One region of the Plantactinospora siamensis genome, then DNA from elsewhere that is predicted to be linked to it. Evidence: riboswitches for the same ligand, from Rfam matches in the RefSeq annotation. Region 1 holds a riboswitch; each other region holds the start of a gene.
What was found. A riboswitch is a leader RNA that binds a small molecule or an ion and turns the genes downstream of it on or off. The one in region 1 is predicted to bind cyclic di-AMP.
Positions count from the first base shown of each region.

Region 2: another riboswitch for cyclic di-AMP. It lies ahead of ACFFHU_RS29790 (coiled-coil domain-containing protein); the one in region 1 lies ahead of ACFFHU_RS20810 (C39 family peptidase).
Region 3: another riboswitch for cyclic di-AMP. It lies ahead of ACFFHU_RS03365 (C40 family peptidase); the one in region 1 lies ahead of ACFFHU_RS20810 (C39 family peptidase).
Region 4: another riboswitch for cyclic di-AMP. It lies ahead of ACFFHU_RS21605 (transglycosylase family protein); the one in region 1 lies ahead of ACFFHU_RS20810 (C39 family peptidase).

Region 1 is NZ_JBHLUE010000017.1:67,146-74,708, forward strand. Features, by position in the region: gene ACFFHU_RS20795 (hypothetical protein) at 80-715, shown strand; gene ACFFHU_RS20800 (hypothetical protein) at 1,110-1,895, shown strand; gene ACFFHU_RS20805 (hypothetical protein) at 2,196-2,681, opposite strand; cyclic di-AMP (ydaO/yuaA leader) riboswitch at 3,075-3,214, shown strand; gene ACFFHU_RS20810 (C39 family peptidase) at 3,571-4,395, shown strand; gene ACFFHU_RS20815 (hypothetical protein) at 4,660-5,232, shown strand; gene ACFFHU_RS20820 (App1 family protein phosphatidate phosphatase) at 5,357-6,403, shown strand; gene ACFFHU_RS20825 (YfbM family protein) at 6,493-6,993, opposite strand; gene ACFFHU_RS20830 (MMPL family transporter) at 7,021-7,563, opposite strand, start outside.
Region 2 is NZ_JBHLUE010000034.1:140,658-148,220, reverse strand. Features, by position in the region: gene ACFFHU_RS29800 (glycoside hydrolase family 10 protein) at 1-408, opposite strand, end outside; gene ACFFHU_RS29795 (ATP-binding protein) at 671-1,099, opposite strand; gene ACFFHU_RS29790 (coiled-coil domain-containing protein) at 1,276-2,307, opposite strand; cyclic di-AMP (ydaO/yuaA leader) riboswitch at 2,329-2,466, opposite strand; gene ACFFHU_RS29785 (NAD(P)/FAD-dependent oxidoreductase) at 2,775-4,178, shown strand; gene ACFFHU_RS29780 (ABC transporter substrate-binding protein) at 4,117-5,373, opposite strand; gene ACFFHU_RS29775 (MFS transporter) at 5,579-6,817, opposite strand; gene kdpF (K(+)-transporting ATPase subunit F) at 7,111-7,200, shown strand; gene kdpA (potassium-transporting ATPase subunit KdpA) at 7,200-7,563, shown strand, end outside.
Region 3 is NZ_JBHLUE010000002.1:395,706-403,268, forward strand. Features, by position in the region: gene ACFFHU_RS03355 (NlpC/P60 family protein) at 1-42, shown strand, start outside; gene ACFFHU_RS03360 (N-acetylmuramoyl-L-alanine amidase) at 119-2,107, opposite strand; cyclic di-AMP (ydaO/yuaA leader) riboswitch at 2,343-2,475, shown strand; gene ACFFHU_RS03365 (C40 family peptidase) at 2,612-3,520, shown strand; gene ACFFHU_RS03370 (pyridoxamine 5'-phosphate oxidase family protein) at 3,687-4,208, shown strand; gene ACFFHU_RS03375 (zinc metalloprotease) at 4,355-5,356, opposite strand; tRNA gene ACFFHU_RS03380 (tRNA-Gly) at 5,920-5,993, shown strand; gene ACFFHU_RS03385 (hypothetical protein) at 6,082-6,393, opposite strand; gene ACFFHU_RS03390 (YncE family protein) at 6,483-7,563, shown strand, end outside.
Region 4 is NZ_JBHLUE010000017.1:236,443-244,005, reverse strand. Features, by position in the region: gene ACFFHU_RS21625 (ABC transporter substrate-binding protein) at 1-870, opposite strand, end outside; gene ACFFHU_RS21620 (ABC transporter ATP-binding protein) at 927-1,619, opposite strand; partial or broken gene ACFFHU_RS21615 (ABC transporter ATP-binding protein) at 1,702-2,457, opposite strand; gene ACFFHU_RS21610 (aminotransferase class V-fold PLP-dependent enzyme) at 2,994-4,031, opposite strand; gene ACFFHU_RS21605 (transglycosylase family protein) at 4,173-4,871, opposite strand; cyclic di-AMP (ydaO/yuaA leader) riboswitch at 4,872-5,043, opposite strand; gene ACFFHU_RS21600 (class I SAM-dependent methyltransferase) at 5,262-5,957, shown strand; gene ACFFHU_RS21595 (MFS transporter) at 6,040-7,563, opposite strand, start outside.

The DNA.
Region 1 (7,563 bases):
CGGTGACGGCCACGCCGTTGCCCGCGCGGCGCGGCGTGGCGACGCTGCCGTCCGGTCCGGTTCGCGGTAGGTTGGCACGATGAACCGCGCCCTGGCCGACCGTCCGGTCCCGATCGGACGGACGGCGATGCCGGAGCTCGGTTCCCTGATCCTGCGCGCGATCCGGTACGCCACCGGGTTCGCCGCCGCGGCCCTGCTGTTCGCGTTCGGGGTGGACGCCGGCCAGCTCGAGGCCGATCGCGCCGACGCCGCCCGGTCCGCCCCGGCCGCCGGGCAGCCGGCCGGCGCCGCGGCCGTCCTGCCGGGCGGCTGGCTGACCGCAGCGGCCACCGTGGCCACCGTGACCGCCGACGCCGACCGCTCCCTCGCCACCGCCTTCGCCGGGACCATGGTCCGGCCCGTCGTCGTTGCGGTCCGGCCCGCCATCGTTGCGGTCCGGCCCGCCGTCACTGCGGCCCGGCCCGCCGTCGTCGCGGCTCGGACCGCCGTCGTTGCGGTTCCGACCGGCGCGTTCGGCGCGTCCGGCGTGACCGTCCGGTCTGGTGCCGCCAACCGCCATTCCGAGGTCGGACCGGGTCACCCGATTCTGCCGGCCACCGACCGGTCCGCGCGGATCGGCGCCGCCGCACCGTCCGGCACGCGCGTCGGCACGTCGTCCGCCCCCGGGCGTGACCGCTCCCGCCCCGACACCCAGCGGGCACCGCCGCTGCGCTGAGCGGGCGGGCGACCACCGGCCACCGGCCACCGCCGTCACGCCGAGCGGGCGGTCATTGGCCACCGCTGTCGCGCCGCGCGGGCTGTCATTGGCCTCCGCCGCCGCGCCGAGCGGGCTGTCGTTGGCCTCCGCCGCCGCGCCGAGCGGGCTGTCATTGGCCTCCGCCGCCGCGCCGAGCGGGCTGTCGTTGGCCTCCGCCGCCGCGCCGAGCGCGGCGGCCGGCAGCCGTCCGGCGGCCGCCGCACCCGCATCCCGGATCCCCTTGCGTTCCGCGACGTCCGGCCCGCCGGTACGCCGCAGCGGGCGCCCCCCCGTGCCCCGCAACCCGTGCGGTCGATCCCCCATCAGGTGGAGGACCGCTGTTGACCGCCTCATCGAGCCAGAGGTGTCGAAGATGGAAAAGGCCCTGTTCACGTTCGCGGAAAACGTCGCCCAGGCGGCGATGATCTGGCTGGCCCTGATGGGGCTGATCGGCACGCTGGCCCTGTCCCTGTCTCGGCGGGCCGGCCGGAGATCGGGCGGCGACGCTCGGCCCGGCCCCGCCACCGCGGAAGCCGCCCGGTACGCCGGCGAGGTCGCGGTGGCCGCCGAGCGGGCAGCGGTGACCGCCAGCCGGCGCCGAGCGGCCTGGCTGACCGCTCAGGAGGTGCTGGACCGGTCCTGGTCGGCCGTCGAGGAGTCCGCGGCCGAGCTGGACCGGCTGTCGGCCGTACCCGCCTTCCCGGCGCCGGCCACCCTGCGCACCCCCGCCGAGTACGCCGACCGGGAGCGGTACCTGCACCGGGCCGCGATGGCCGCCTACTGGCGAGGGGAGCTGTCGGCGGCGAGTGCCATCGACGCGCTCAGCAACCGCAACGGTTGGGACCCGCGGCTGCACCCGGCCGATCAGGAGCTGGCCCTGCGCCGCGCGATCCACGCCGACCTGCTGACCACGTACCGCTCGGCCGCGGAACGGGAGCGGTCCACCTGGCGGGAGGCCGGCACGGCCCTCGCGGCCGCCCGCAGCCTGCGCGCCGAGGCGTACGCGGCCGCCGAGCGGGCCCGCACGCCGGTCCGGGCCCGGCGGCGGCTCCGGCCGACGCCCGTCCTCCAGCCGGCGTCCGCGAGCCCTACGCCGTCGCCGTCGCCGGCTTCGGCCGGCTCGGCTGCCGCCCGTTGGCGCGCCGCCCGGGCTGGCTGATCCCGTGCCGCTGGCCCGCCCGGGCCGGCTGGTCCCGTGCCGCTGGTCCGCCCGGGCCGGCTGATCCCGGGGCCGCTCGCCGCCCGGCGCCCGGCACGCCGCTCGCCGAACCCCGCCGCCCCTCCCCGCCGCATGCCGGCCCCACCGCCGCCCCGCCGGCCGCCCGGCGATCTTGCACTTTTGGCCGGCCATATGCGCCGAAAGACCCGTTTTGCCGGGGCCAAAAGTGCAAGATCGCGCGGGCGGGGCGGGCGGGCGGGGCGGGCGGGGCGGGTGGGTGGGGGCGGGCGGGGGTGGGGGTTAGCGGCGGCGGGGTGGGGGTGGGGGGCGGCGGGCGCGCAGGGCCAGTTGTCGCAGTCGGCGCTCGACCACCCGGTCGCTGTGCCAGGCGATCCACAGGCAGAGCGCGGCCAGGGGCAGCTCGACTCCCAGCGCCAGCAGCACCGACACCAGCAGGTCCGGGCCGCGCGGGGTGGTCGTGACGTCGAACCAGGCGTCCACGACCAGCATGGTCGCGGTCGCGGCGGCGCCCAGCGCCACCCGGCGGTGCCCGTTGTAAGCCTGGACGGCGGTCAGGGTGAGCGCGAGGACGAGCCCGGCGTCGAAACCCACCCAGGCCAGCCGGTAGTGGACCGTCACGGTGTGCGCCGGCAGGGTGGCGGCGAGGTACGCCACCCAGGGGAGGGTGAACGCGGCCAGCAGGCCGAACACCGGCGCCACCCAGCGGGGAACCGGCCGCACCCCGCCGACCCCGTCCGAGTCGAGGCGTACGCCCGTCTCGCTCATCCCGTGCACCGCCGTTCCGCCGCCGGTGCGAACCGATCGGCACCGCCAGCGAATTCTACTCGGCCGTACGCGTGGCCGCCCGGTGCCGGCGTTACGCCGCGGACGGGTGTGACGGAACGAATGAGCTGTGACGGATGTGGCCGGCGATGCTCCCGTACCGATTCTGCCCGGTCATTGTGATCTCGACGCCTTCGGCCGGATGTGGCCCTCGATCAATCGGATAAACCAACGCCCGAAATCAATCTGGGCAGGCGGTGGAAAACCGGCGGTCTTTCCTTCTCCGACGCGACCCCCGTCACTGTTTTAGCAGCTGGGTGGGGTTGGCAGGAATAAGAGGGGCCAGTAGTGTCGTCGCGTCTGGCCGGTGTGCAGGTCGCCGATCCGGGGACCGCCGGCGCAGATCCGCTTAGTCGTTCACACGAGCCGGGGACCCAATTATTTCGGGGTGAATCCATGGGCATCGCGCCCGTGGTAGGGCGATCTTTCCCGCCCGAATCCGTCAGCTAACCCGGTAGGCGGTTGTGGAAGGAGAACGTTGGTGCACCGCTCGCCCCCGCGGGTTCCCCCGATCCTGATCGCTGTGTCCGCGTCCGTGTCCGAGACCGCTCCGGCCGGAGTGGCGTCCTGATCCGAGGCTGATCCGCCGAGCCAGCTACCCGACGCGAACACGGCTGTTCCACCCCCGCGGCGGCGCTCCCCCCGGACCCCCGCAACTCTGACCTCCCGCCGCCGGCCATCCGGTCCGCGGGACGTTCGAACCGAGCCAATCGAGGTCCGCCCCGGGCACCGTCGCGTGCCCGTGCCGGCCCCGGTCGCACGCGTTTCCGGTACGTGGTCCCGGCGGGGCCGCCGACCCACCCCCGGGTCGGCACGTCCCCTGGAGGAATCCGTGAACCATCCCCGTCCCCAGTTCCCCAACGCGCTGCGCCGGCCCCTTGGCCGGGTCGCCCTGCTCGCCGGCGGCGTCGCCGTCGCGGCCGCCGTGACCGGCGTGTCCGTGACCCTGGCCGGCGGAGCGCCGAACCCGCCCGGCTCGTCGACCGTGGCGGCGGCCGAGATCGCCGCCCCCACCAGCGCGGCGGCCGCCCCCAGCGCCAGCCAGCCCGGCGCCCCCGCCTCCTCGGCGGCGCCCGCGCCCACGACTCCGGCCAGCAAGCCGGCGCCGAGCACGGCCGCGCCCAAGCCGAAGCCGAAGCCCAAGCCGCCCGCGGCCAGGTCGTTGAAGTACGACTACGAGGCCCAGATCACGGGCTGGTACTGCGGCCCGGCGGCCACCCGGATCGCGCTCACCGTGGCCGGCCTGCACCCCAGCCAGGACGCCGTGGCGGCGGCGCTGAACACCACCGAGAACGGCACCGACTCGGCCGAGGACACCACCCGGGTGCTCAACCGGCTGATCAAGACCGACTTCTACTCCACCCGCGAGTTCGCCGGCACGCCGACGTCCGCTCAGGTCGGCCGGCTGCGGACCGACGTGGTGCAGGCGATCACGAGCGGCCACGCCGTCGTGGCCAACATCGTGGGCAGCCAGGTGGACACCGAAGGTGGCTGGCACTACTACGACGGTGGCCACTACCTGACCGTGGTGGGCTACAAGGACAACGGCCGGACGATCAAGATCGCCGACCCGGCGTACGTCAACGGCCAGAGCGAGTACTGGATGGACACCACCGACTTCGCCAACTGGATGGCCAGTCGCGGCTACTCCGCCTGAACCTCCCCGACCCGCCCTCCCGCCGCCCCCTGCGTCGATCATGGGCTTACCGCGGCGCCGAACTCGACAGCTCGCGGTAAGCCCATGGCCCGTCCCAGCGGAGGTGCTCTCGGCGCCGGGCGGCACCCTGGTCCGTGCCGGACCAGCGGATCATGCTTGGATACCGATATGTCTGTTCAGCGTGGCGTGAGTCCCGCCGGCGGCCGGCGGCCGGGTCCGAGCGGCGGCCCGGCGCCAGCGGCCGGAGCTGGACGGTGGGTGTCGGTGGCGAGCCTGCCCGCGCTGGCCCGGGCGTTGCTCAGCGAGGACCTCGGGGGCCGGGATGAGGTGCCCCGGCACGTCGCCGACCGGGTCAGCACGGAGGCCCGCCGGTGGGCGGAGCACGGGTTCGGCGCCGAGGACGTACGGCCGTGGCTGGACCTGCCGCCGGACGCCGCCGCCTACCTGGCCGAGCGCGGCGTCTCGCCCCGGGTGCTGGACCTCCCGGTCTCGCTGGCGCCCGCGCCCATGGCGCTCAAGCTGGCCATCACCAGCGGACGGCTCCCGGTCGAGCGGGCGTACGAGCTGCTGGTGGCCACCGGCGAGCACCGGCCGGCCATGGCGCCGGCGTCGGGGGCGCCGTTCGGCGACGCCGCCCGCACCGTGCCGAACGCCAACGCCATCAGCGCCGCGCCGGGGACGGGCGGCACGCGTGGAGCGCCCACCCGGGACGCCACCGGCGGCGTACCGGCCGCGCCGGCCTGGTCGGGCGAGCCCGATCGGGAACGGCAGCCGGGAGAGCGGCGTCGGACGCCGGTGGCACCGGTGATCTTCTCGCACGGAACGCCCGAAGGTTAGGCGGCGCCGCCCGCCGGCCCGAAGTGAGCCGGGGGATCCCTTTTCCTCGCCTTCCGGGGCGGTCGAGGCCCCCTGTTAACCCGCCGGATGTGCCGGAGCCGCTGGTCTGTGGCAGGGTGGCAGCGTGTCGCTCACTCCCGTCGGCGAGGCGGTCGTACCGAGCCGGCTGCACCGCGCGGCGCGCATCGAGGATGCCGTCCATCAGGTGGTCGCGCGGCGGTTGCAGCGCCGGGGCTGGCGTCCCCAGATCGTGGCCTACACCGGGTACGGCGGGTGCGACTGGGCCCGCGTGATGGGCCGGGTGGTGCTGGGCCGGATCGAGTCCCGGCCGGATCGCCGGCCCGAGTCGGTGCGCGGCTGGCGCAGCTTTGCCAGCCTGCCGGCCAAGCACACGCCGGTGGTCATCGAGGCCGGCGGGCGCCGGCACGAGGCGCAGACCGACCGTAGCGGGTTCATCGACGTACGCGTCGATGGCCGGTTCTCCTCGGGCTGGACGACCGTCCGGATCAGCACGGCCGACGCCGACCCGGTGGAGGCGCCGATCCGGACCATCGATCCGGAGGTCCGGTTCGGCATCCTCTCCGACATCGACGACACGGTCATGGTCACGGCCCTGCCCCGACCGCTGCTGGCGGCCTGGAACACCTTCGTGCTGGACGAGCACGCCCGGATGGCCGTGCCCGGGATGGCGGTGCTGTTCGAGCGGTTGGCCACGGCGCACCCGGGCGCGCCGGTGTTCTACCTGTCGACCGGCGCCTGGAACGTCGCGCCGACGCTCAGCCGCTTCCTCTCCCGGCACCTCTACCCGGCCGGGCCGCTGCTGCTCACCGACTGGGGGCCCACGGCCGACCGGTGGTTCCGCAGCGGCCGCGAGCACAAGCGGGCCACGCTGGCCCGGCTGGCGCGGGAGTTTCCGGACGTCCGGTGGCTGCTGGTGGGTGACGACGGGCAGCACGACCAAGAGATCTACGCGGAATTCGCCGCCGCGCATCCGCAGAACGTGGCAGGCGTGGCGATCCGCCGGCTGTCCCCGACCCAGGCCGTGCTGGCCGGCGCGTTCCCCACCCCGCCCGGCCATCCCGCCGACAGCGGGCCGGACGGCCAGCGCTGGCTGTCGGCCCCGGACGGCGCGGGCCTGTTCCGCCTGCTGCACCGCGCCGGCCTGGTCTGAGCGGGCGCGCGGGGCCGGCCTGGTCTGAGCGGGCGCGCGCGGGGCGGCCTTCGCTGGCGAGGGCGAGGCCGCCGGCAGGGACGGCCGGGTCAGGTGAGGGCCAGCAGCACCGCCTGGCCGTTCGAAGCGGCCGCCTCGTAGAACCGGCGCAGTTCGGCCAGGTTCGGCATGAGGTAGCTGTCGAGCTCCTCGACGCCGTTGGCCCAGATGGCCGGGTAGATGTCGGCGGCCGACATGGCCTGCGGGTCGAACCGGGCGCGTAGCGTCTGGACGTCCACCGCGCCGAGCGCGCCGGCGATGGTGCGCACGGCGTCCGGGCGCACCAGCCGGGCCGGGCCGTAGCCGTTGTCCTCCCCGACCTCCTCGCCGCCGAGGATCGCCGCGCCGGCCCCGTCGCCGATCTCCCAGGCGGTGCCGGTGAGCAGGTAGTGGATGCCGTGCCAGGACTTGTCCAGGTCGAGCTCGGGTTCGGCCGCCTCGTCGTCGTCGTCGCCGTACAGCAGCGTATCGACCTCCGCCGGGTCCGCGAGCACCGCTGCGAGCTCGACGGCATCGCGCGGGGCTGCGGTGCCCGGCGCGATGCCGGGCACCGCAGCTGCCTCATCCGTGCCGACCGGCTAGGGGATCATCGCCGGCGCCGTCCGCGAAGCCTCGTCGACGGCGGGCCGTACGTCCGTCTCGAGCCGCACCCTCGGCATCCGGCGCTCCAACCAGCGGGGCAGCCACCAGTTGTACCGCCCGAGCAGTTCCATCGAGGCCGGCAGCAGGACCAGCCGCACGACGGTGGCGTCCACGGCCACGGCGGCGGCCAGTCCGAGCCCGAGCTGCTTGACCCCCAGGTCTGCGCCGAGCATCACGGACAGGAACACCACGATCATGATGGCCGCCGCCGCGCTGATCACCCGCGCGCTGCGGGTCAGCCCGTCCCGTACCGCGCGCCGGGTGTCCCCGGTCAGGTCGTACGCCTCCCGGATGCGAGAGACCAGGAACACCTCGTAGTCCATCGACAGTCCGAACAACACCGGGAACATGATCAGCGGCACCCATGCGGTGACCGGCATGGTGGTGGGGAAGTTCAGCGCGCCGCCCAGCCAGCCCCACTGCACGACGGCGACCAGCACCCCGAACGACGCCCCGATGGACAGCAGGTTCAACAGGCC
Region 2 (7,563 bases), on a different contig from region 1:
CGCCCAGCCGGGCTGCTGGGAGTGCCAGGCCAGGGCGTGACCGCGTACGCGCATGCCGTGCGACTGGGCGTAGTTGACGATCTGGTCGGCGCTGCCGTAGCTGAACTGGTTCTGGTTGGGCTCGGTGGCGTCCCACTTCATCTCGTTCTCGGGGGTCACCATGTTGAACTCGCGGTTCAGGATCCCCGAGTAGGTGGAGTCGGACAGCTTGTACGCGGCCACGGCCGTGCCGAAGTACCGGCCCTTCTCGGCGGCCGCGGTGCCGAGCGTGGTGCCGGCGCTGGCCGTGCCGGCCAGGACCAGCACCAGGCCGGCGGCGAGCGTTCCGGCCGCACCGGTCAGCGCGGCCGTCCGGGGCAGGCGCCCCCGGCTGGGGCGGCTCGGGTCGGGGATGGGATCGGGTTTCATGCGGGTCGCCTTCCGGGCTGAGGCTGCGAGGCGCCGGATGTCGCGGGGGGCGAGGGCAATCGCCCGGCCGCGCAACGCCTCGACCAATGTCGATGCATGTTACCGATAAACTTTCCGAAACATCAAGGACATGGATGTCTTGCGCTTGCCGGAAAGCGCTCGCCGGACCGGTTCCGATAGTTTCGCCGTCGCCGTCGCCGTCGCCGTCGCCGTCGCCGTCGCCGTCGCCGCGGGCGGGGCGGGGCGGGGGAGGATTCCGGGATCAGGAGCGGGGGAAGGATGCCCAGATGTGCTTCGTGTCGTCGGTGGCGTACCAGCCGACGTCCAACGAGAGCGCGCGGGCGAGCTGGAGGCCGCGGCCGCTGGCGCCCTGCGGCCTGGTGTCCGCGAGCTCCGGTACGGAGGCGAGGTCGTGGTCGGCCACGTCGAGCACGAAGTGGTCGTCGTAGGTCAGCAACCGGATGATCGTCGGCGGCATCCCGTGCCGCAGCGCGTTCGTGGCGAGCTCGGTGGCGACCAGCACCACCTGCTCCGGGATGTCGTCGAGGCTCTCACCATCGGCCAGCACGTTGCCGGTCAACGCCTCGTGCAGCGACGCGCGCAACCCGCTGAGTTCGGCGGGGGTGGCCAGCATCCACCGCCGTACCTCGACGGTTTCCGGCAGCGGCGGTGAGGTGCGCAGCGATCCCATCGCTCCTGCTTACCCCGGGTGACACCGCGCTATCCCTGCCGGCGTCGCGAGCGGTGGACCGCCCGCGGGTGATGTGCGCGACACCGGGAGCGCCGTCGCGGCCGGACGGCCCGGAAACGCCGCGGGCGCCGCGCGTGGAGCGCGGCGCCCGCGGGCGGATCTTTGGCGGGTACGCGTCAGAGCAACGACATGTGTACGTGGTCGGTGTGGTCCGACTCGCCGTGGTACGCCCGCCATCCGGTGGCCGGGAACCAGATCTGCTTGTACCAGATGACGTAGTAGATCCCGAGCCGGTCGGCATTGCGGATCAGGAACGCGGCCAGGTTGTTGCCGTACAGGATCTGATCCCTGTTCTGCGCGTGCACGAACCCCCGGTTGATCAGCGACCAGTCGCAGGCCCGGCCCTTCGGATGCTCGAACGGGCCGCCGTTGCGGTGGCAGCCCGCGAACCGGTTGAAGCCCGCCTTGCGGGTCTCCTTGTAGGCGTTGAGCGTGCGCGACGTGATGCAGCCGTCGGTGGTGGGGTCGTCCCGGTTGCAGGACTCCGGCGCGAAGCTGCCGTCGGCGGCCCGCGGCGCGGCCTTGGCGATCGGCGAGGTGGCCGACACGAAGCCCTTGCCGATCTGCCGGTTGCCGCCCAGCAGGTCGAGCGACTTGTCCACGTCCTGCTTCTGCTTGGCCATCACGGCGGTGAGCCGCTGCTGCTCCTGGACCTGCTCGTCGAGGGCCGCGCGCGCGGCCTCCGCCCGGTGGCTGGCCTCGTTCAGCTCGGCGATCTTGCCGTCGTTGACCGCGTTGATCTCGTCCAACCCGGTGGCCCGGGCCAGGAAGTCGCTCGGCGAGGCGCTGCCGAGCAGCATGGCCGCCCGACCGGCCGGGCCAACCCGGTACGACGAGACGGCGATCCGGCTCATGTCCGGGGCCAGCCGGTCCCGGTCCTCGTCGGCCCGCTTCGCCTCATCGGCGAGCTGCCGCTGCCGCGCGACGGTCTTGTCCAGCTTGGCCTTGGCGGCCACGTAGTTCCGGTTGGCCGTCTCCAGCGCGCCGCTGAGCAGCTTGTCGTCGCCGTCCTTGCCGCTCGGTCCCTGCTCGTCGGGGCCCTGCCCCGAGCTGGACGGCGACGGCGTGCCGGGGGCGGCCATGGCGGGACCGGGGCCGACCGCCACGACCAGCGCGGCAACCGCAGCCACCAGCGAGCCCAACCACATCGGTCGGAGTGTCAATCCGCTCTGTCCTTCCCTGACCGCCGGCCGGGTTAGCTGTCGGGCTCGGGACGGAAGCTGCCCCTACCGCGGGTGACGCGGATTCGCCCCAGTTACCTGGTTCCCCGACTCGCCCCGGAGGGGGCGATTAGGCGGTGCCACCGCAGACGCCTTTCGCGCCTGAAGGCGATGACCGGGCGTGAGGTTACCGCACGGTGATTCGCGTATCCACCGGAACGTCGCACCGTAGCTGAGCCGTCACGTAGACGTCCAACGTGGAGCCGATTCTGGCGGCTTTTTGCATTGGTCGACGTACATATGGTCCGACTGCGCAGAGTGACGAGGACGGCGTCACTCGGGCGGGGGATCGGGACCCAACCGCCGGGGGACGCGGCCGGCCAGCGCCGTTGCGCACGCTGAAGGAAGGCCCGCGAGCGGACGCCGCGGGCGGATGAGAGGACGGCCTTCCCGCCATGCTCCAGCCAGCGCACATTCTCGTCGTCGGTGGCGGCTACGTCGGCATGTTCGCCGCCCGTCGCCTCAGCCGCAAGCTCAGTCCCCGTGCGGCGCGGATCACAGTGGTCAACCCGCAGCCCACGATGACCTACCAACCATTCCTGCCCGAGGCCGCGGCCGGCTCCATCGAGGCGCGGCACGTGGTCGTGCCGCTGCGCCGGATGCTGCCGGGCTGCCGGGTCATCGTCGGCGAGGTGTCGTTCGCCGACCACCAGCGCCGGGTGGCCACGATCGCGCCGCCGCAGGGCCCGGCCTTCGAATTGCCGTACGACATCCTGGTGCTGGCGCCCGGTTCGATCACCCGGACCCTGCCGGTGCCGGGGCTGGCCGAGCACGGCATCGGCTTCAAGAACATCGGCGAGGCCATCTACCTGCGCAACCACGTGCTGTCCCGGTTGGACGCCGCGGCCGCCACCGACGACCCGGCCCGGCGCCGCCGCGCGCTCACGTTCGTCTTCGTCGGTGGCGGCTACTCCGGGGTGGAGGGCTGCGCCGAGCTCGCCGACATGACCCGGTCCGCGCTCCGGTACTACCCCGAGCTGTCCGCCGACGAGCTGCGCTGGCTGCTGGTCGAGGCCACCAACCGGATCATGCCCGAGGTGGGCGTCGGGCTGTCGGCGTACGTGGCCCAGCGGATGGTCCGGCGCGGCATCGAGGTACGCCTCGGCACCCGGGTGACCTCGATGGTCGGCGGCCACGTGGTGCTCTCCGACGGGGAGGAGTTCCCGGCCGAGACGGTGGTGTGGACCGCCGGGGTGCGGGCCAACCCGCTGGCCGCCCGGAGCGGCCTGCCGGTCGACCGGACCGGCCGGCTGCGCTGCGACGCCGAGCTGCGGGTCTGGGGCGTGCCCGCGGCCTGGGGCGCCGGCGACAGCGCGGCCGTGCCGGACCTCAGCGTGCCGGGAGACGCCACCTGCGCCCCGACCGCCCAGCACGCGGTGCGGCAGGCCCGGCGGCTCGCCGACAACCTGGTCCGGGAGCTGCGCGGCCGGCCGCTGCGACCGTACCGGCATGCCAACGCCGGCTCGGTGGCGAGCCTGGGCCTGCACCAGGGCGCCGCGGAGATCTACGGGATCCGGATGCGCGGGCTGGTGGCCTGGCTCGTGCACCGGGCGTACCACCTGATGATGGTGCCCACGGTGAACCGCAAGGCCCGGGTGGCGGCCGACTGGGCGCTCGCGCTGCTGTTCCGGCGCGAGATCGTGCCGCTGGCCCAGGTGCAGGCCCCGCGCCGGGACTGGGCGGTGGCGGCGCACACGCCGGCGCCGGCCGGCGCCGGCGTGCTGCCCGAGCCGTTGGTCAGCCGGCGAGCAGCTCGTCAACCTGCCGGGCCGCCGCGTCGAGAGCCTCCCGCGAGCTGACCTCGCCGAGCAGGGCCGCCCGGAGGTGCGGGCGGATCAGGTCCATGATCTTGCGCGCCTGGGGATGGATCAGCCCGGCGGTCATCTGCGGCAGGTACGCCTCGGCCTGAGCCTCCGGCGAGCCCGTCGGGTAGAGGCCGGTGACCGATGTGCGGGGCGAGAGCTGCCGCCGTGGCGGTAGGAACTGCCGGAGTTGCTCCGGAGCAGTGAGCCAGTCCACCCACGCCTTCGCGGCGGCCTGGCTGGTCGAGGTCTTGAAGATCGAGTACCCGCCTACGGCGGCGTAGCCGACCGACCTGCGGTCGCGCAGCGGCGGCGCGAGCAGCATGTCGGAGTCGGCCAGCCCGCCCTGCCGGGCGGCACCGAGTGACTGGGAGTAGAGCATGGCCACCTTGCCCTGCCCGGCTGGTGCCTTCCCGCCCGATGCCGGCCCGTCGAGGGCGTCCTTCGGGAGGTGACCGTTGTCCGCCAGCCACACCGCGAAGTCCAGCGCCCGCACGCCCTCCGGTCCATTGAACGCGGCCTTCGTCCGGCTGGCATTGAGGACCTCGCCGCCGGCCTGCCACAGCAGCGGGAAGAAGGTGCCGTCCAGGGTGGCGGCCGGCGTGGCGTCGTACGTGGTGGTGAAGTAGCCGGCCCGCTTGAGCCGTGGCGCTGCGTTCCGGACGTCGTCCCAGGTCTGCGGCAGCGGGGTCAGCCCAACCTTGTCGACGACCTTCCGGTTGAAGATCGTGGTGGCCGGTGACATCAGGGTGGGTACGCCGTACAGGGCGCCGCCGGAGCTGACCGCGTCGAGCGCGGCGGGCCGGAAGTCCCCGCGGTCGTCGGCGATCACGTCCGAGACGTCCACCAGCAGCTTCTGGTCGGCATAGCTCGCCACCTCGTCTGGGATCAGATACGCGACATCCGGCGTGTGGTGGCTGGCTACCGCCTCGGCCAACCGCTTGGCGCGATCCGGCCACGGCACCACCTCGACCTGGACGGTGACGTTGGGATACCTGCCGGTGAACTGCTTGACCCGGTCGGCCCACCAGGTCGACTCCAGCGGACCACCGACCGGCGCCATCCACATGGTGATCTTGCCGCTGACCTGCTCGGTCGCCCTCTGATCGGAGTTGTGCGAGGTGTCGTCGGTGCACGCCGCGAGCATCGCTCCGGCGGTCACGAGCGCGAGACCCGCCCGAAGAATCCGCATGCTCTTCCTCCCTGCCCGCTCTGCCGCGGCGGTGGCGGCGCCGGCGAGGCTCGGTGGGTCCCGCCGGTGCGGCGGGGCTCGGCACCGAAACCGACTGGTCCAACGGCCCGGCCCGGCCGGGCGATGCGGTCGGCACCGTTCTCGGCACACCGGGGAGTTCCGCCGGTGGTCGCTGCGGGCGCGGCGAGTCGTAGGGCGGTTCGGCTCAGCCGACCCGCGCCGCTGCTGCGCCGGTCCCCACGAGGCGCGGCCGGCGCAGGCCGGCCCGGATCAGGTACGGGTAGGCCAGCCCGGCGGCGGCGAGCAGCCCGGCCACCCCGAGCCAGCCCGGTACGCCGTACCCGATCACCAGCGCGGTGAGCACCGGCGGCGCGATCATGTTCCCGACCTGCCGGCCGGTCTGGTAGGCGGCCTGGTACTGGCCCTGCGCCCAGTCCGGCGCCACGTCGAAGATCACCGCGAAGGTGGAGCTGGACAGCCACAGCTCGCCCAGCACGTGCACCGTGGCGGCCGCCAGCACGAGCGTGCCCACCAGCCAGGACGGCCGGTGGGCGGTGAGAGCGAGCAGCAGGCAGGAGGCGGCCACCAGGAACGCGCCGCGCCGGGCCACCGGGATCGCGTCCACGGCGGTGTCCGTGCCGCGGGCGGCCCGGACCTGCAGCGTCACGCAGCCGATCGTGTTGATCAGCAGCGCCGCCGTGACCAGCGTGACCGGGGCGTGCGTGTAGCGGATCAGCCACAGCGGCAGCGCCAGGCTCAACAGCTCGTTGAACAGCGCCGCCACCGTGCCGTCGACCAGGACGAACGCCAGGAACGGCCGGTCGGCCAGGGCCGCCAGCCGGGATCCGGCCGGCGGCCTGGCCACCGGCTCGGTGGCGCGGGCCCGGCTGACGACGCCGGCCGCGAGCAGGTACGTGGCCGCGTTGCCGAGCAGCACGGCGAGGTAGCCGGCGCGGCTGTCCAGCAGCAGGGGCAGCCCGCCGGCCAGGGTGCCGAGCGCCACCCCGGCGTTGTTGGTGGACCGGATGAAGGCGCGGGTGCGTACCCGGTCGGCGGGCGGCACGGCCGAGGCGATCATCGCGCCGTTCGACGCTTTCACGGTGGCGTCGCCCACCGCGATGACGCTGGCCAGCACGGCGAACGACCACAGGCCGGCGATCCGGGTCAGCCCGAGGAAGCAGGCCGCCACCACCAGCAGCGACCCGAGCTGCATCCGCTTAGGGCCCAGCCGGTCCACCAGGTAGCCCATCGGGGTGGTGAGGGCGACGCCGGCGAGGGCGGCCGCGCTCAGCCCGAGGGCCACCTCGGCCGGGCTCAGCCCGACCACGCGGGTGAGGAAGAGCGCGCTGGTCGTCAGGTACGCCCCGTTGCCCAGGGTGTTCACCCCGGTGGCCAGCATGAGGATCCGGGGGGTGCCGGGGGCGGGGAGCAGCCGGGTGAGCACGCCGCCGATTAAACAATACGTACGTACGGTTTGCAAGCCGATCTGATCGCAGCGGGCCCCCATCGACGGACGGCGTCAAAACGGCGTCAAGAAAACCCGAGTCCCCGTCACGGTCGCGTTATAGGCCCTGTCAGTCGGGCTCCCGAGGGGATTTGATTCGCGGCGCGACCCGAAATCGGTCGTAGGGGTCCTTCGCTTCAAGAGGAGTCAGCCGTGTCTGACGTGGTGTTCGTGTTGTTGACGGTGGCGCTGTTCGGGGCGCTCACCCTCGTGCTGAGGGGCGTGGAGAAGCTGTGAGCGCCGTCAACATCGTCGGCCTGGCGCTGTCGATCGGGCTGGCCGCCTACCTGGTGGCGGCCCTGCTGTTCCCGGAGCGCTTCTGATGACCACGACAACGGCCGGCATCGTATTCATCCTCTCCCTGGTGGTGGCGCTGGTCGCCGCGTACCGGCCGCTCGGGGACTACCTGTACCGGGTGGTGTCCGGCGACCGGCAGTCCAGGGTGGAGCGGGGCGTCTACCGCCTGGTGGGCGTCAACCCGGCCGCGGAGCAGACCTGGGGCGTGTACGCCCGCGGCGTGCTGGCCTTCTCGGCCGTGTCGATCCTGTTCCTCTACGCCTTCCAGCGACTGCAGCACCACCTGCCGCTGAGCCTCGGCTTCGCCGGGGTCGTCCCGCACGGCGCCTGGAACACGGCCGTCTCGTTCGTGACCAACACGAACTGGCAGTGGTACTCGGGTGAATCCA
Region 3 (7,563 bases), on a different contig from region 1:
ATCGACTACCAGCCGGTGCAGGGTTTCCGCCGGGTCACCTGAGCCGAGTCCGTGAGCCCGAGCCGCTGACGAAAGTGCCCCCGCCGGCAAGCCGGCGGGGGCACTTCGTGCTGGTGGATCAGCGCGGCGCGCCCACCGGCGACGGCAGCAGGTCGACGTCGGCGAGGTTGACGTACATGATGCGGTGTCCGAACTGGACCTGGACGTACCGCATCTTGCCCCGGATCACCGTCCAGTCGCCCGGGGACGAGCCGTCGAAGGTCGTCGCCCGGTAGTACTCGCCGAGCGGCAGGCCGCCCACCACGTACCGCTGGCCGGCCGAGAACGTGTACTGCAGCGGCGTGATGGTCTGGTACGGCACGCCGGCCGGGTAGGCGCTCTGCTCCGGGTAGGCCCGCCCGTACACCGGGATGGTGGCCTTGCCCGCCTTGGGGGTGGCGACCAGGCCGACGGTCCACTTCGCCGCCGGCGCCGATGCCGGGTTGTGGAACCAGCCCTTCTGGCCGAGGTACCAGATGGCCGTCCAGTCACCCTGCCGGTCGGCCACCGCGTACGTCTGGCCGGCCGAGGCCCGGGATCCGTGGTCGGCGATGTCCATGGTGGTCGGGCTGCCGTCCGGGTGCAGGCCCGGGTCGGTCAGCAGCGGCGCGTCCTCGCTGGGCGCGCTGTGCAGGATCACCGCCGAGGAGCCGCGGGACGGGCACGGCGTGCCGGGCGCGTCGCATCCGGTGAACGCCGGCCGGTTGGTGGCGACGTTCGGATCGATGATGACGGCGCCCCCGGCCGGGGCGCCGATGCCGCGGAACGGGGCGTGCAGCAGGTCGAAGTAGTGCGACCAGTCCCAGTACGGGCCCGGGTCCCAGTGCATGCCGCGGACCGTGGATGGGACCGTGCCGGGCACGTTGTCGTGCCCGATGATGTGCTGCCGGTCCAGCGGGATGCCCAGGCTGCGGGCCAGGTAGCTGACCAGCTTGGCCGAGGACCGGTACATGGCCTCGGTGTACCAGGTGCCCTGTGCGGCGAAGCCCTCGTGCTCGATGCCCACCGACTTGGCGTTCACGTACCAGTTGCCGGCGTGCCAGGCCACGTCCTTGGTCTTGACGTGCTGGGCGATCAGCCCGTCGGCCGAGCGGATCGTGTAGTTCCAGCTCACGTACGTCGGATCCTTGATCAGGTCCAGCGTCGTGGCCCAGCTGCCCTCGGTGTCGTGGATGACGATGTAGTCGATCTTCTGCCGGGCCGGCCGGTTCGACAGGTCGTGGTTGCCGTAGTCGCCGGCCGTCGGCCCGTACTGCTCGTACGGCGCCGGCACGTCGATGCAGGCCACGTCCTTCGGGCACTCCAGGCCGTCCGGCCGCGGCTTGGGCGCGCGCAGGCCCAGCCGGTTCAGCCAGGAGCGGACCGGGTCGATCGCGCTCGCGGCCAGCCGCAGGTGGTGACCGTCGTCGGTGGTGCGCTCGGCGCCGGTCCGGATGGTGGCGTACACCTCGTTGGCGAACGCGGCCGCGGCGTCCGCGCTGTCCGCGCCGGAATACCGGGCCACCGCGCCGTACCAGGCCGCCGGGTCGCTCGCGCTCCCCGTCGGTCCGGCCAGTTCCTTCTGGTACGACGCCAGCAGCGCGGCGCCGCCGCGGATGTTGCTGGCCGGGTCGGTACGCAGCGCGCCGGCGCCGGCGCCGGTGAGCTGCTCGGCGGCGTCGACCGTCTGCAGGGACGCGGCCGGTGGCGCGTCGTCGGCCCTGGTCGCGGGCGGCTGGGCCCGCATCGGTCGGGCCGAGTCGCCGCGGGCGTCCTCGGCCGGGCCGTAGTGCCCGGACACCGGCAGCGCCCGGACGTGCGCGGCGTCGGTGAGGTGCATCGGGCCGTATCCGGCCGCGGTGCTCGGGGCGCCGGCGTTGGTGTCCCAACGCGACTCCAGGTAGGAGACGCCGAGCAGGACGCTCGCCGGTACGCCGTACTCGGCGGCCGCCGAGGCGTACTCTTGCTGCCGTGAGTCGTCGGATCCGGCGGCGACCGCCGGCGTACCGGTCGGGGCGAGCGACGCCGCGCCGACCAGTGCGGTGCTGAGCAGGATCCTCCTGCTCAGTGCGAGTTGCGGACGGTGCATCGAACCTCCATTGCCTGGCTGTGGGCTCCTGGTCACCCTCGTCCCTGCGGCGCTCGGCGTCAATAGACTCCGATCGGTCGGCAGGCGGCGTAGCTTTTCTTCATTTCCGACACCCTCCGCTACTGACCGTTATACATAACGATGGAACTTGCGCGTCGGCTTGCGCTGGCTCCCGGCGCTTACCTACTCTTGGTCACCGTCGAGCCGGTATCAGATCGTCCAAGGGGGACGGCAACGGCTCACACCGCCGAATCGTTGTATGAACCGGGGACCCACGTCCCAGGGGTGAATCCGCGGAAACGCGGTAGGGCGCCTTCTCTTCCGCCCGAACCCGTCAGCTAACCCGGTAGGCGGGGAAGGGGAGAAGGAGTACCAGCCTCGGTGGCAAGCCATGCCCCGCGGTCGGCTCCGGTACGTCCGGCTCGCGCCGGCGCCGGACCCCGGTCGCGCTCGCGTTGGTCAGTCGTTTCCGTCGCGGTAGCAGCGGTCGCCAGCGTCATGGCGATGCTGATGGGTGCCGCGCCCGCACACGCCGATCCGTCGACGGCGGAGATCGAGAAGCAGATCGACGACGCCTGGAACAAGCTCGAACCCACCATCGAGAAGCACAACGCCGCCAAGCAGGAGCTGGACGCCAAGCGCAAGCAGGCCGACGCGCTGGAGAAGAAGATCCAGCCGCTGCAGCTGCAGGTGGACCTCGCCATGAACAAGGTCGGCGGCTTCGCCGCCGAGGCGTACAAGGGCGACCAGGCCTCGGCCATCAACGCCATCCTCACCACCGGCAGCCCGAACGCGCTGGTGGACCAGCTCGAGCTGCTCGACCACTTCGCCCACCAGCAGCAGCAGGACGTGCAGGCCGCGTCCGACCTGCGGGCCAAGTACGCCGCGCAGAAGGCGCCGCTCGACCTGCTGGTGGCCCAGCTCACCGAGCAGGAAGCCGAGCTGGCGCAGAAGGCCAAGGACATCAACACCGAGATCGACCGGCTGCAGAAGCTGCGGCTCAAGGTGTACGGCAACGGCGGGGGCGGCGTGTTCGCGCCGGCGCCCTGCCCGGCCAAGTACCCGGGTGGCGACGCCGGCAAGGTGGTCAAGTTCGCCTGCAAGCAGATCGGCAAGCCGTACATCTGGGGCGCCGATGGTCCGAGCACGTACGACTGCTCCGGCCTCATGCTGGCGGCCTGGGCGCAGGTCGGGGTGAGCCTGCCGCACAACGCCGCCCAGCAGTACCACTCGATGCGCCACGTCAGCCGGTCCGAGCTGCAACCCGGCGACCTGGTCTTCTACAACGGCCTCGCGCACGTCGGCATGTACGTGGGCAACGACTGGGTGGTGCACGCGCCGCAGAGCGGCGACCACGTCCGGATGAAGAACATCGACAAGGGCAGCATCGTCGGCTACGGCCGGCCGGGCTGACCCACCCCGCTGTCCGCCCGGGCCCCGGGGTCGCGCACGCGACCACCGGGGCCCGGTGTCGTTGCGGGCGCCGGGCTGAAGCGACACGGTCCGGCACGGCGTGATTACCCCCGCCACGCTCGGCGTTTCCGTGGTCCTTCGTACACGCGTTCGATAGAATGATCCCATGGCATCCTGGACCGAGTTCGCCACCGACGAGCCCCAGCTCGCCGCGGCCATCCGTGGCCTCCTCCAGCAGTACGGGCCGGGGCTGGGTTACCTGGCGACCGTGCGCGCCGACGGTGGCCCCCGGGTGCACCCGGTGTCCCCGGTGATCACCGCCGACGGGCTCTACTGCTTCGTCGTCGACTCACCGAAGCGGCGCGACCTCGAACGGGACGGGCGCTACGCGCTGCACTCGTTCCCACCCGAGGACAGCGACGACGAGGCGTACGTGGCCGGTCGGGCCCGGCCGGTCACCGACCGCGCCCGGGTGGCCGAGCTGGCCGGCTCGCTCCGCGCGGCGCCGCACGTGGACTGGCGATTGTTCGAGTTCAGCGTCGACGTGGCCATGGTGGCCCGCCGGGGCCCCGGCGCCGGCTCCCTCGACGGCGCCGGGACGGACCGTCCCGGCGTCCAGGTCTGGCTCGACCCCGCAGCCGCCGCCCAGAGTGAAAGGAAGGGCCCCCTGTTATCGCTTTCTGCATAGGAAGGGCCCCTTCTTAACGCCAACCGGCGCCGGCCCCCGCGTGGGGCCGGCGCCGGTTCGTGGGTGGGGACGGGGGTGCGGCGGCCGCCGGGCGGGGGCCCGGCGGGGTGCGGCGGCCACCGGGCGGGGGCCCGGCGGCCGGTCGATCAGGAGGCGCGGTACGTGTTCCAGCCGCTCAGCATCCGGCTGGCCTGACCCGCGGTGAACTGGTACATGCACGAGTCGTACGTGTAGTCCATGAAGTTGTGGATCGGGTCGGTACCGGGCGCGGAGCAGGTGTCCCGACCGGTCGGGCACTGGTAGGCGGCCGACGCCTCGGCGGGGGTGTCCGAGACCTGGTCGCCGCTGCCGGAGCAGCCGCCCTGGAACGTGTGGTAGAGGTTCAGCCAGTGGCCGATCTCGTGGGTGCCGGTGTCACCCTGGTTGTAGTTGGTGGCCGTGCCGCCGGGAAGCGACTCGTTGAGGGCCACCACGCCGTCCTGGAGGCTGAGGTTTCTGGTCGGGAAGGTGGCCCAGCCCAGCAGGTTGTCGCTCAGCTCGCCCAGGTAGAGGTTGAGGGTGTTCTTGCCGCCCTTGTGCAGGGCGTTCTTCATGGCCCGCTCGGCCGAGGAGCCGTCGACGATCGGGTACCAGCTCGGGTTCACCGTGCGGTCGATGCTCTGCAGTTGGAAGCCGAACGCCGTGGCCACGCCGCCGGTCGACCCCGCGTACGCCTGGTTGAGCACGCTGATCTGCGAGGTGATCATCGAGTCCGGGATGTTGCCGCCGGCCCGGGTGCTGTCCCGCTGGATGACGTGCACCACCACGGGGACGGTGATCGAGGCGGTCAGCGTCGGGCCGAGCGCCTTCCCGCGGGACCGCTCGGCGGCGGTGGCGGCCAGGTCGGCCTCCCGCTGGGCCACCTGCGCGGCGGTCAGCGAGTCGGGGTCCTTCGCGGCGTGCCCGCCGGCGCGTACCTTGGCGGCGGCCGGCGCGGCGGCGCTGCCGGCTGCCGCGGTGCCGGCCGAGGCGCAGCCGTGCGGGGCGGCGGCGAGCGCGGCGGCCGGGGCGGCCGCCACTCCGACGGCGGCGCTGCTGATCATGAGAGCCAGAGAGGTCGATGCGACTCCGGCGGATCGCCAGGTCGGCAGGTGTTGACGCAGCCCCATGGGCTTACCTCTTCTCCTGACGGTGCGACCCGGGGGTGTGTCGCACCGATGCGAAATCGTGCGCCAGACGTTACAAGACATCGAGAAATTTGAGAACATGAGTCACGTATCGATCATGTTTCGTGCCCCCACTCGCGGCCGCCGACCGCCGCCGGCCGCCGACCGCCGGCGGGCGCCGACCGCCGGCGGGCGCGGTTGCCGGCCCCACGCGCGGTTCAACGGCGGCCCTCGCGGGCTAACGACGGCCCTCGCGGTTGGCTGCGGCGCTCGCCGCTCGCTCGCCGCTGCCGGCCGGCCGCGCCCGCCCGCTCGCCGCTGCCGGCCGGCGGCGGCCGCCCGTTCACCCGCTCGCCGCTGCCGGCCGGCGCCGCTCGCTCGCCGCCCGCTCGCTGCTGCCGGCCGGCCGGCGCGGCGCCCTCGGCCGCGCCCCCTGACCTGGAATGTGAATCTTGGACCGAAACCGTTCGCGGCGGACGGTTTCGGTCCAAGATCTGGTTGGCGCGCCGCGCGGAGAGGTACCTGGATGCACCATGCCGGAGCGACCGGGTAGAGTGGGCCCGCCGGCGGGTGTAGTTCAATGGCAGAACATCAGCTTCCCAAGCTGACAGTGCGGGTTCGATTCCCGTCACCCGCTCCATACGAAGGCCCTGGTCGTGGCATGAGCCACAGCCAGGGCCTTCGATGTTGCTCGGGTCAGCAGCGCCCGACGGGCCATCCGCGGGCCACTAGCCACGCTTCTTGCCCCGCTCGTGCAGCGCCGGCAGGACCGCCGCCGGCGCCGAGACAGCCCGTCGGCCAGCCCGCGACTTTGGCGGACCACGAACGATCCCGACGCCGCGCACCTCGGTGAACGTCTGCCGAACGCGAACCACCCCGGCGTCAGCGTCGACGGCTTGGTCCGGCAACCGCAGGCCGATCATCTGGTCGTATGCGGCCAGGGCCAGGGCCAGGGCGTGGACCTGCTGGGCGATGCCGGCCTTCGCCGAGTCGGCAAGCCGCCGACGGATGGTGTGGTCGGAGCAGGTGGTGGCGCCCACCTGTCGCAGGTAACGCAGCCCGCATCTCCGGCGCTCTCCACAGTGGCCCGATGATGACTTCCCGGGCACAATCCACCCGAAGGGACAGCATGCATCGCCTGTCTGCCAGTATCGCTGCCGGCGCGTTGGGACTTGGGCTGCTCGCCACCGGCCAACCCGCCGTGGCGGCGACCTCCTACGACCAGCCTCTCGTGACGGTCAACTCCACGCTCGTCAACGTTGGCTTCTCCGACATGGTGAAGAGCGCCGCCACCGGCCGGATTCTCATCTCGAGCGGCAAGGACTACGACACCCTCCAGGTCGCCGACCTGGACGGCGGGATCATCGGTACCGTTCCCGGCCAGGCGGGCGCGAGCGGGCTCACGTTGAGCAAGGACGGGCGTACGGCGTACGCCGCGCTCTTCGACGCGGGTGCCATCAGCGCCATCGACGTGGCCACCGGCACCGAGACGGCGCGATACGTCGTCGGCGCCGACACCTGCCCGTACGATCTCGCCCTGGCCGGCGGCAAGCTCTGGTTCAGTTATGGCTGTTACGGCATCTCACCGGCCCGTCTCGGCTCGGTCGACCTTGGGGATCCGGCCGCCCCGATGACCCTCGACCAGGGTGACTACCTGACCTTCACCCCCCGGCTGGAGAGCGGGTCGATCGACGACGGGCTGCTCTTCGCCGTGGTGGAGGGCGTCTACCCTAACCGTCTGATCAGCTATGACGTGTCGGGCGGGACGGCGGTGCGGCGTACCGCGCTGGAGGACACCCTCCAGAGCGTCTCCGAGTTCGCCGTCACCCCCGACGGCTCCGCCGTCATCGTGGCTACCCCCGGCGAGTACCAGTTCACCACCAAGCTCGCCCGGTACTCCGCCACCGACCTGACCGAGCAGGGCCGGTACGCCGTGCCTGGCTCCGTCGTCTCCCTCGGCGTGGAACCCGACGGGCGGATGGCCACCTACTCCGACGACCAGGGGCTCGCCTACTTCGCCCCGGGGGAGTACGAGCCGCGCTGGATGGTCTACCAGGACTTCGCCCCGGGCCTGGAGCCGGCGCACCGCGGGATCGCGCTCGGCGACCAGGACCGGCTGTACGTGGCCACCCGCTACATCAGCAACTCGATGATGAACCTGACCGCCGTGGACGCGGTGCAGCCGCCGGTCGAGGTCACGCCGCTGGAGA
Region 4 (7,563 bases), 170 kb from region 1:
GGTCGTGCCCTCCAGGGCGGCCGGGGTGAGCGAGTGGATGTCGGTGAGGAACATCAGCCCGACCGCCAGCCCGATCCCCTTCTCCCGCAGCTTGAACTCGTTGTACTGCTTGACCACGTTGACCAGCTCGGCGCCGGCCTGCATGGTGCCCAGCACGGTCGGCTTCGGCTTGATGGTCGGGGCCTTGAGCAGGTACGTCGAGTAGTCGCCGGACTCGTTCGGGAACGGCGCGCCGTCCTGGCCCACCACCGTGCCGCCGGCCTGCTTGATGGCCGCGGTGAAGCTCTTGGCCATGTCCTGCCCGAAGGCGTAGTTCGGGTAGAGCAGGTACCAGCTCTTGCCGCCCTGCTCGGTGGTGGTCCGGCCGGTGCCGTTGGCCAGCATGTACGTGTCGTACGCGTAGTGGAACGTGTATTTGTTGCACGCCTTGCCGGTCAGGTCGGTGGTGGCGCCGGAGATGTTGAAATACAGCTTCTTCTTCTGCTTGGCCACGTCGGCCACCTTGAGCGCGGCCGACGAGGTGGGCACGTCGAGGATCGCGTCCACGCCCTTGCGGTCGTACATCTCCGCGGCCTTGCTGTTGGCCACGTCCGGCTTGTTCTGGTGGTCCGCGCTCTCCACCGTGATGTTCTTGGTGATGGCCTTGTCGCCGTACTTGGCCTTGAAGTCGGCGATGGCCATCTCCACGGCCTTCACCGAGTTCTTCCCCGACAGCTCGGCGTACGCGCCGGACTGGTCGTTCAGCACGCCGAGCACGATCTTGTCGTCGGTCAGCTTGCTGTCCCCCGAGCCCTTCGGCCCGCCGCCGCCACAGCCGGCGACCAGCAGTGCCGTGGCGGACACCACCGCAAGCGTTGCGGTTGCGCGCATCTGTCATCCCTCCAGGTCCGCGCTCGGCGCGCGGCTCGCGGTTGCGATCGGATCGTTCAAATTCCGAGGTACGACAGCAGCTCGCCCTCCCGCGAGCGGACCTCGGAGTTGTCCATCGACTCGACGACGCTGCCCTGCGCCAGCAGGTAGTGCCGGTCGGCGACGCTCGTGGCGAAGTGCAGGTTCTGCTCGACCAGCAGCACGGTCACCCCGTGCCGCTTGGCCTCGCCGAGGATCTCGCCGACCCGCTGCACCAGCAGCGGGGACAGCCCCTCGGTGGGTTCGTCGCAGAGCAGCAGCCGGGCGCCCATCCGGAGCACCCGGGCCAGCGCCAGCATCTGCTGCTCGCCGCCGGAGAGCGTGGTGGCCGGGGCGGCGCGCCGCTCGTACAGGATCGGGAAGGCGTCGTACACCCGCTCCAGCGGCCACGGCTGCGGCCCGACCGCGGGCGGCAGGGTGAGCTGTTCGGCCACCGACAGGCTGGCGTAGCTGCCCCGGTCGTCCGGCACCCAGCCGAGGCCCAGCCGGGCCCGGCGGTGCGCCGGCAGCCGCCCCAGGTCCCGGCCCTCGAGCTCCACCGTGCCGCGCTGCCCCGGGTGCAGACCCATCACACAGCGCAGCAGGGTGGACTTGCCGGCGCCGTTGCGGCCCACCAGCGTCACCACCTCGCCGGCGTCGACGCGCAGCCCGACCCCGCGCAGCACCTGCGCCTCCCCGTACCAGGCCCACAGGTCATCGATCCGCAGCATCCGCCGCCTCCTCCGGTGCAAGGAAGGGCCCCTTGTTATCGCTTTTTGTAGAGGAAGGGCCCCCTGTTAACGCCTCTCCCCCGGCGCGCTGAGGCTCGCCCAGGTAGGCGCTGATCACTCGCTGGTCCGCCCGGACCTGCTCGTACGGCCCCTCGACCAGCACCTTGCCGGCCTGCAGCACGGTCACCGTGTCGGCGAGCCGGCCGACCACGCTCATGTTGTGCTCGACCATGACCACCGTGCGGCCCTCGCGGACCCGCTGGATGAGGTCGACCGTCCGGTCCACGTCCTCCAGCCCCATCCCGGCGGTCGGCTCGTCCAGCAGCAGCACCGTCGGTTCGAGGGCCAGCGCGATGGCCAGCTCCAGCGCCCGCTTGCGGCCGTAGGCCAGCGCCTCGGCCGGCACGTCGGCCACCTCGGCCAGGCCCACCAGATCGAGCAGCTCGGCGGCCCGGGGGGTGTACCGGCGCATCAGCCGGGCCGAGCGCCAGAACCGCCAGCCGAGCCCGCTGCCGCTGGCCAACGCCAGCTCCACGTGCTCGCGTCCGGACAGCTGCGGGAAGAGGCTGGTGATCTGGAACGACCTGGCCACGCCCAGCCGGGCGATCCGCTCCGGCGGCAGCCCGGTGACGTCCCGCCCGCCCAGCTCGATCCGGCCCCCGGTCGGCCGCAGAAAGCCGGTGAGCAGGTTGAACAGCGTGGTCTTGCCGGCGCCGTTCGGACCCACGAGCGCGTGGACGGTGCCCGGCGCCACCGACAGGTCCACCCCGTCCACGGCCCGGAAGCCGCGGAAGTCCCGGGTGAGCCCGCGTACGGACAGCGCCGCCTGATCGGTCATCGCCCCTCCCCTCCTCCGCCGCCCGCACGGCCAGCGCCGCGGTGACCGCGGTCACAACCGGCCTCGTGTCTGGGGAAAGGTACGGGCAGTCCGGCGGGCCGGGCCATGGGGCCGCGCCACACATTCGGGCCGCTCTTCTCGTGCCGGGTCGATATGCTCCGGCCGCTGGCCGGCCCGCCCAGCCATCGATGATGCTCGGTCCCCAGCCGGTTCGGCGCGCCGCATGTGGGCGCCGCCCCGGTCGGGCCGACGGCATGTGGCCGGCCGCCACCACGGGAGCGTTGCCGCCGGCCGGACCGGCCGCGCCGGCAGCCGGGGTGGCCCGGGGCGGCGGACCGGCGCGCCGGACGGGCCGCGCCGGCGGCCGGGGTGGCCCGGGGCGGCGGACCGGCCGCGCCGGACGGGCCGAGGCGCCGGGCGGGCCGGGGGCGCCCGCGGACCGGCGCGCCGGTCCGCCGAGGCGGCGGGGTAGCCGGGGCGACGGCCGGGCCAGCCGGGGCGACGGCCGGGGTAGCCGGGCGGCGACCGGGACCGGCTCAGCGGGTCAGCGCGGCCACCGCCCGATCCACGTCGTCGACGGTCGTGTAGAGGTGGAACGACGCCCGGAGGCGCCCGGCCCGCACGGCGGCCCGGATGTTCGCCGCGGCCAGCCGGTCCGCCGCGTCCGGCAGGTCCACGCTGACGATGGCGCTGTTTCCGGGCGGGCGGCCGAGGCCGGCCAGGAACCGGTTGGCCAACCCCACGTCGTACCGCTGCACCGCCGCCACGCCCACCCGGCGCAGGATGTCGAGCGCCGGGGCCGCGCCCACCCAGCTGAACCAGGCGGGCGAGGTGTCGAACCGCCGGGCGTCGTCGGCCAGCCGCAGCGGCGGCCCGTAGTACGACTCGGACACCTCCCGGCCGGCGGACCAGCCGGCGGCCGAGGGGATCAGCCGCTCGCGCAGCGCGGGCGCGAGATAGCCGAAGGCGGCGCCGCGCGGGGCCATCAACCACTTGTATGCCGCGACCACCACCGCGTCCGCCGCCAGCGCGTCGAACGGCAGCCAGCCGCAGGCCTGGCTGGCATCGACCACCACCAGGGCGCCGTGCCGTCGGGCGGCCGCCACGATCTCGTCGTACGGCGCCACCGACCCGTCCGCGGATTGCACCAGGCTGAACGCCACCAGGTGCGTCCCGGCGTCGATCGCGTCGGCGAGCCGTGGCGCCGGGACGGTCCGCACCCGCACCCCGCGATCCGCCTGGGCCAGCCAGGGAAAGAGGTTCGACGTGAACTCGATCTCCGGCGCCAGGACCACGGCGCCGGACGGGAGCGCCGACGCGACCGGCGCGAGCAACGCGGACACGGTCGCGTTGAGGGTGACGTCGGCCGCGGACACCCCGATCAGCTCGGCGAAGATGGCCCGGGACCGTTCGCTCGCCGCCCCCCAGCCCTCCCAGGAGGTACGGCCGACCCGCCAGTCGGCCAGGGCCGCCTGCAGCGCGTCCCAGGCCGGTCGGGGCGGCAGGCCGTAGCTCGCCGTGTTGAGCCAGCCCGGTTCCGGCTCCCAGAGCCGCTGCGCCTCGGCCAGATCCATGCCGGCCACCCTATGCCGGCCGGGACCCGGGTCCCTGCGGCCCCGGCCCGCAGGCCGGCCGGACCGCGCCGATTTGGCCCGGACATGCCGGACGCCCGGCCGAACCGGCCGGGCGTCCGCGTGGTGCCGTGGAGCTGTCGATCAGAGGCTGAGCCGCTGACCCGGGAAGATCAGGTTGGGGTTGCCACCGACCGTCCGCTTGTTCTCCTCGTACAGCGCGTGCCAGCCACCGGAGACGCGCTGCACCTCGGCGATGGTGGACAGCGTGTCGCCCGGCTTGACGACGTACGCACCGGTGGCCGCGGCCCGGCGCGCGGTGGTCCCGGCCGGGGCGCTGTGCCGGGTGGTGCTCTTCGGCGCGTGCCGCACGGTGCTCTTCGGCGCGTGCCGCACGGTGCCGCGCGAGGCTGCCCGCTCCGACCGGTGGTCCGACGAGGAGCCGGAGCTCGACGACTTCGAGCTGTAGTGCTTGGTCGAGCCGCCCTTCTTGCCACACACCGGCCAGGCGCCGATGCCCTGGCCGCGAAGCACCTTCTCGGCCACCGCGATCTGCTCGCCGCGGGAGGCCAGGTCGGCGCGCGAGGCGTACTTGGTCCCGCCGTAACCGGCCCAGGTGCCCTTGGTGAACTGCAGGCCGCCGTAGAAGCCGTTGCCGGTGTTGATGTGCCAGTTGCCACCGGACTCGCACTGTGCGATGGCGTCCCAGTTGACGCTGGCGCTCGCCGGAGCGGCCGGGCCGAACAGCGCCGCGACGCCGGTGACGGCGCCGACGGCCAGCGTGCCGACGGCGACCCGACGGGCGGTGACCCGGCGGTGCCGGGCGGTGTACTGCGTTGCCATGTGGTTGCCCTCCACGCCGACGAGGTGAGCTGTCGGGTTCGGGCCGAGTTGCCCGGCCGCCGTTGGCGGCTTCACCCCGAGGTGACGTGCACCGAGGAACGTTGGGTCCCCCGCTCCATGCCCCTTGACTGGGTCCCGACGGCCGGCGGCATGGATTAGGCGTTACCGACCTCGGTGCCCGCGATTGCGGACCTCAGCGACGTTAGGCGGCGTTTCTCGCCGCCGCCCACTGATTGTGGACTTACTCACCAGTCAGCACTCAACGCTGCTATTCTGCCTGGTTGGCCGGTGTACCCCGACTTTCGGGCGAGGTGTGGCTGGTCTTCAGCCCGCGGCGAACGCGGCCGGTTCCGGGTCGCGGCCCGGCCGGCGTACCGGTCGAATGGGGTGATGGAGCAGACACGAGCCGGGGCCGCGGCGGGGCGGGCGGCGTACGACGGCATCGCGGACTGGTACGAGCATGAGTTCCTGACCGCACAGCGGGCCGCCGGGGACCCGCTGGGGATCCGGACGGCGCTGGCCGGGCTGCTGGGCCCGGGCCGCGGCCCCTGCCTGGAGGTGGGCTGCGGCACCGGAGAGTACGCGGCGCAGCTGCGCGGGCTCGGTTGGACGCCGGTCGGCGCGGATCTGTCGGCCGGCATGCTCCAGCACGCCCGGGACCGGCTGCCCGCCGTCCGCGCCGACGCGGCGCGGCTGCCGTTCCGGGACGGCTCGCTGCCGGCCGTGACCGCCGTGATGGCGCACACCGACATGCCCCGGTACCCGGACGTGCTCCGCGAGGTGGCCCGGGTGCTGGCGCCGGGCGGCGTGTTCGTGCACGTGGGCGTGCATCCGTGCTTCTGCGGCGGGTTCGCCGACCGGACCGACCCGGCGGCCGTGGTCATCCGGCCGGGCTATCTGGACGGTCACTGGACGATGGAGTCGTGGAGTTCGCAGGGGCTGCGGGACAAGGTCGGCGCCAGCCACTGGCCGCTGCCGGAGCTGCTGCACGGCGTCCTGGCCGCCGGGCTGACCCTCGACCGGTTCGCCGAGGGCGGGTCACCCGTGCCCACCATGCTCGCGTTCCGGGCCCGGAGGCCGGCCTGAGACCGCCCGGCCGGCGGCGGCGATCCGGTGTCCGCCCCGCGCGGGCTGCGGGGCATCCTCGCCGTCCATCTTGGGCGACGGCTCAGCCGGCCTCGCCGGCGAGCGGACCGGCGGACCGGGACGCCGGCGACAGCGGTACGGCCGCCACCTCGTCGGCCAGCTCGGCCTCCCGGCTGATCAGGTCCGGTTCGTCGGTGGGACGGCCGCGCGGCGTGAGCAGCGAGGCCACCGCGCCGATCAGGGCCATGACGATGGCCAGCCAGAACACGATCACCAGTCCGTCGTGGAACGGGCCGGAGATGAGGTGCGGGAAGAACTGCCGCCCGGTGAGCGTGTGCGCGTTCGCCGCCGGCAGCGCGCCGAGCAGCGCGGGGCCGAGCAGCGCGGCCATCGGGTTGTAACCGAGGAACGCGGCGAACAGCGTGCCCACCGGCGGCAGCTGGGCGATCGTGTGCGCCGCCGACGCCGGTACGCCCTGGGCGGTCAGTCCGGAGTCGAGGGTGCCCGGCAGCGACGAGGCGAGTCCGGCCACCATGAGCGAGAAGAACACCCCGATCGACAGCACCATGCCGGCGTTCTGGAACGTCGCGCGCATCCCGGAGGCCGCGCCGCGCAGCCGGGCCGGGACGCTGGACATCACCAGTGAGGTGTTGGGGGCGGAGAACAGCCCACCGCCCAGGCCGTTGAGGAACACCAGGATCGCGAAGACCGGATAGCTGAAGTCGCTGGGGATCAGCAGCAGCCCCGCGAACGACCCGGCCATCACCACCAGGCCGCCGGCCGCGAACAACCGCGCGCCGAACCGGTCGGACAGCGCGCCGGCCAGCGGCCCGGCAACCAGGAAACCGACCGTCAAGGGCAGCAGGTAGATGCCGGCCCACAACGGGGTCTGCTCGTAGTTGTATCCGTGCAGCGGCAGCCAGATGCCCTGCAGCCAGATGATCAGCATGAACTGGAGCCCGCCGCGGGCCACCGAGGCGAGCAGACCGGCCGCGTTGCCGCTGCTGAAGGCGGCGATGCGGAACAGGCTGAGCGGGAACATCGGCTCGGCCACCCGAGCCTCGATCAGACCGAACGCCACCAGCATGGCCACCCCGCCGATCAGGCCGGCGAGCACCCACGGGCTCGTCCAACCCATGGTGTGTCCCCCGTACGGCTGGATGCCGTAGGTGATGCCGGCGAGCAGCGCGGTCAGGCCCACCGCGAAGGTGAGGTTGCCCCACCAGTCGATCCGGGCCGGCCGGCGCAACCCCGTGTCGTGCAGCGACCGGTACGCCCAGATGGTGCCCACGATCCCGATCGGCACGTTGACCCAGAACACCGAGCGCCAGTTCCACTCGGCCAGCACGCCGCCGAGGACCAGTCCGATGAACGAGCCGGCGATGCCGGCCACGATGTTGATGCCCAGCGCGGTGCCCCGCTGCCGAGCCGGGAACACGTCGGTGATGATGGCGGCCGAGTTGGCCATCAGCATCGAGCCGCCGACCGCCTGGAGCACCCGCCAGCCGATCAGCCAGAGCGCGCCGCCACCGCCGTCGAGCGGGTCGACGGAGAGCAGGATGGAGGTGATGGTGAACAGCGCGAACCCGGCGTTGTAGATCCGTAC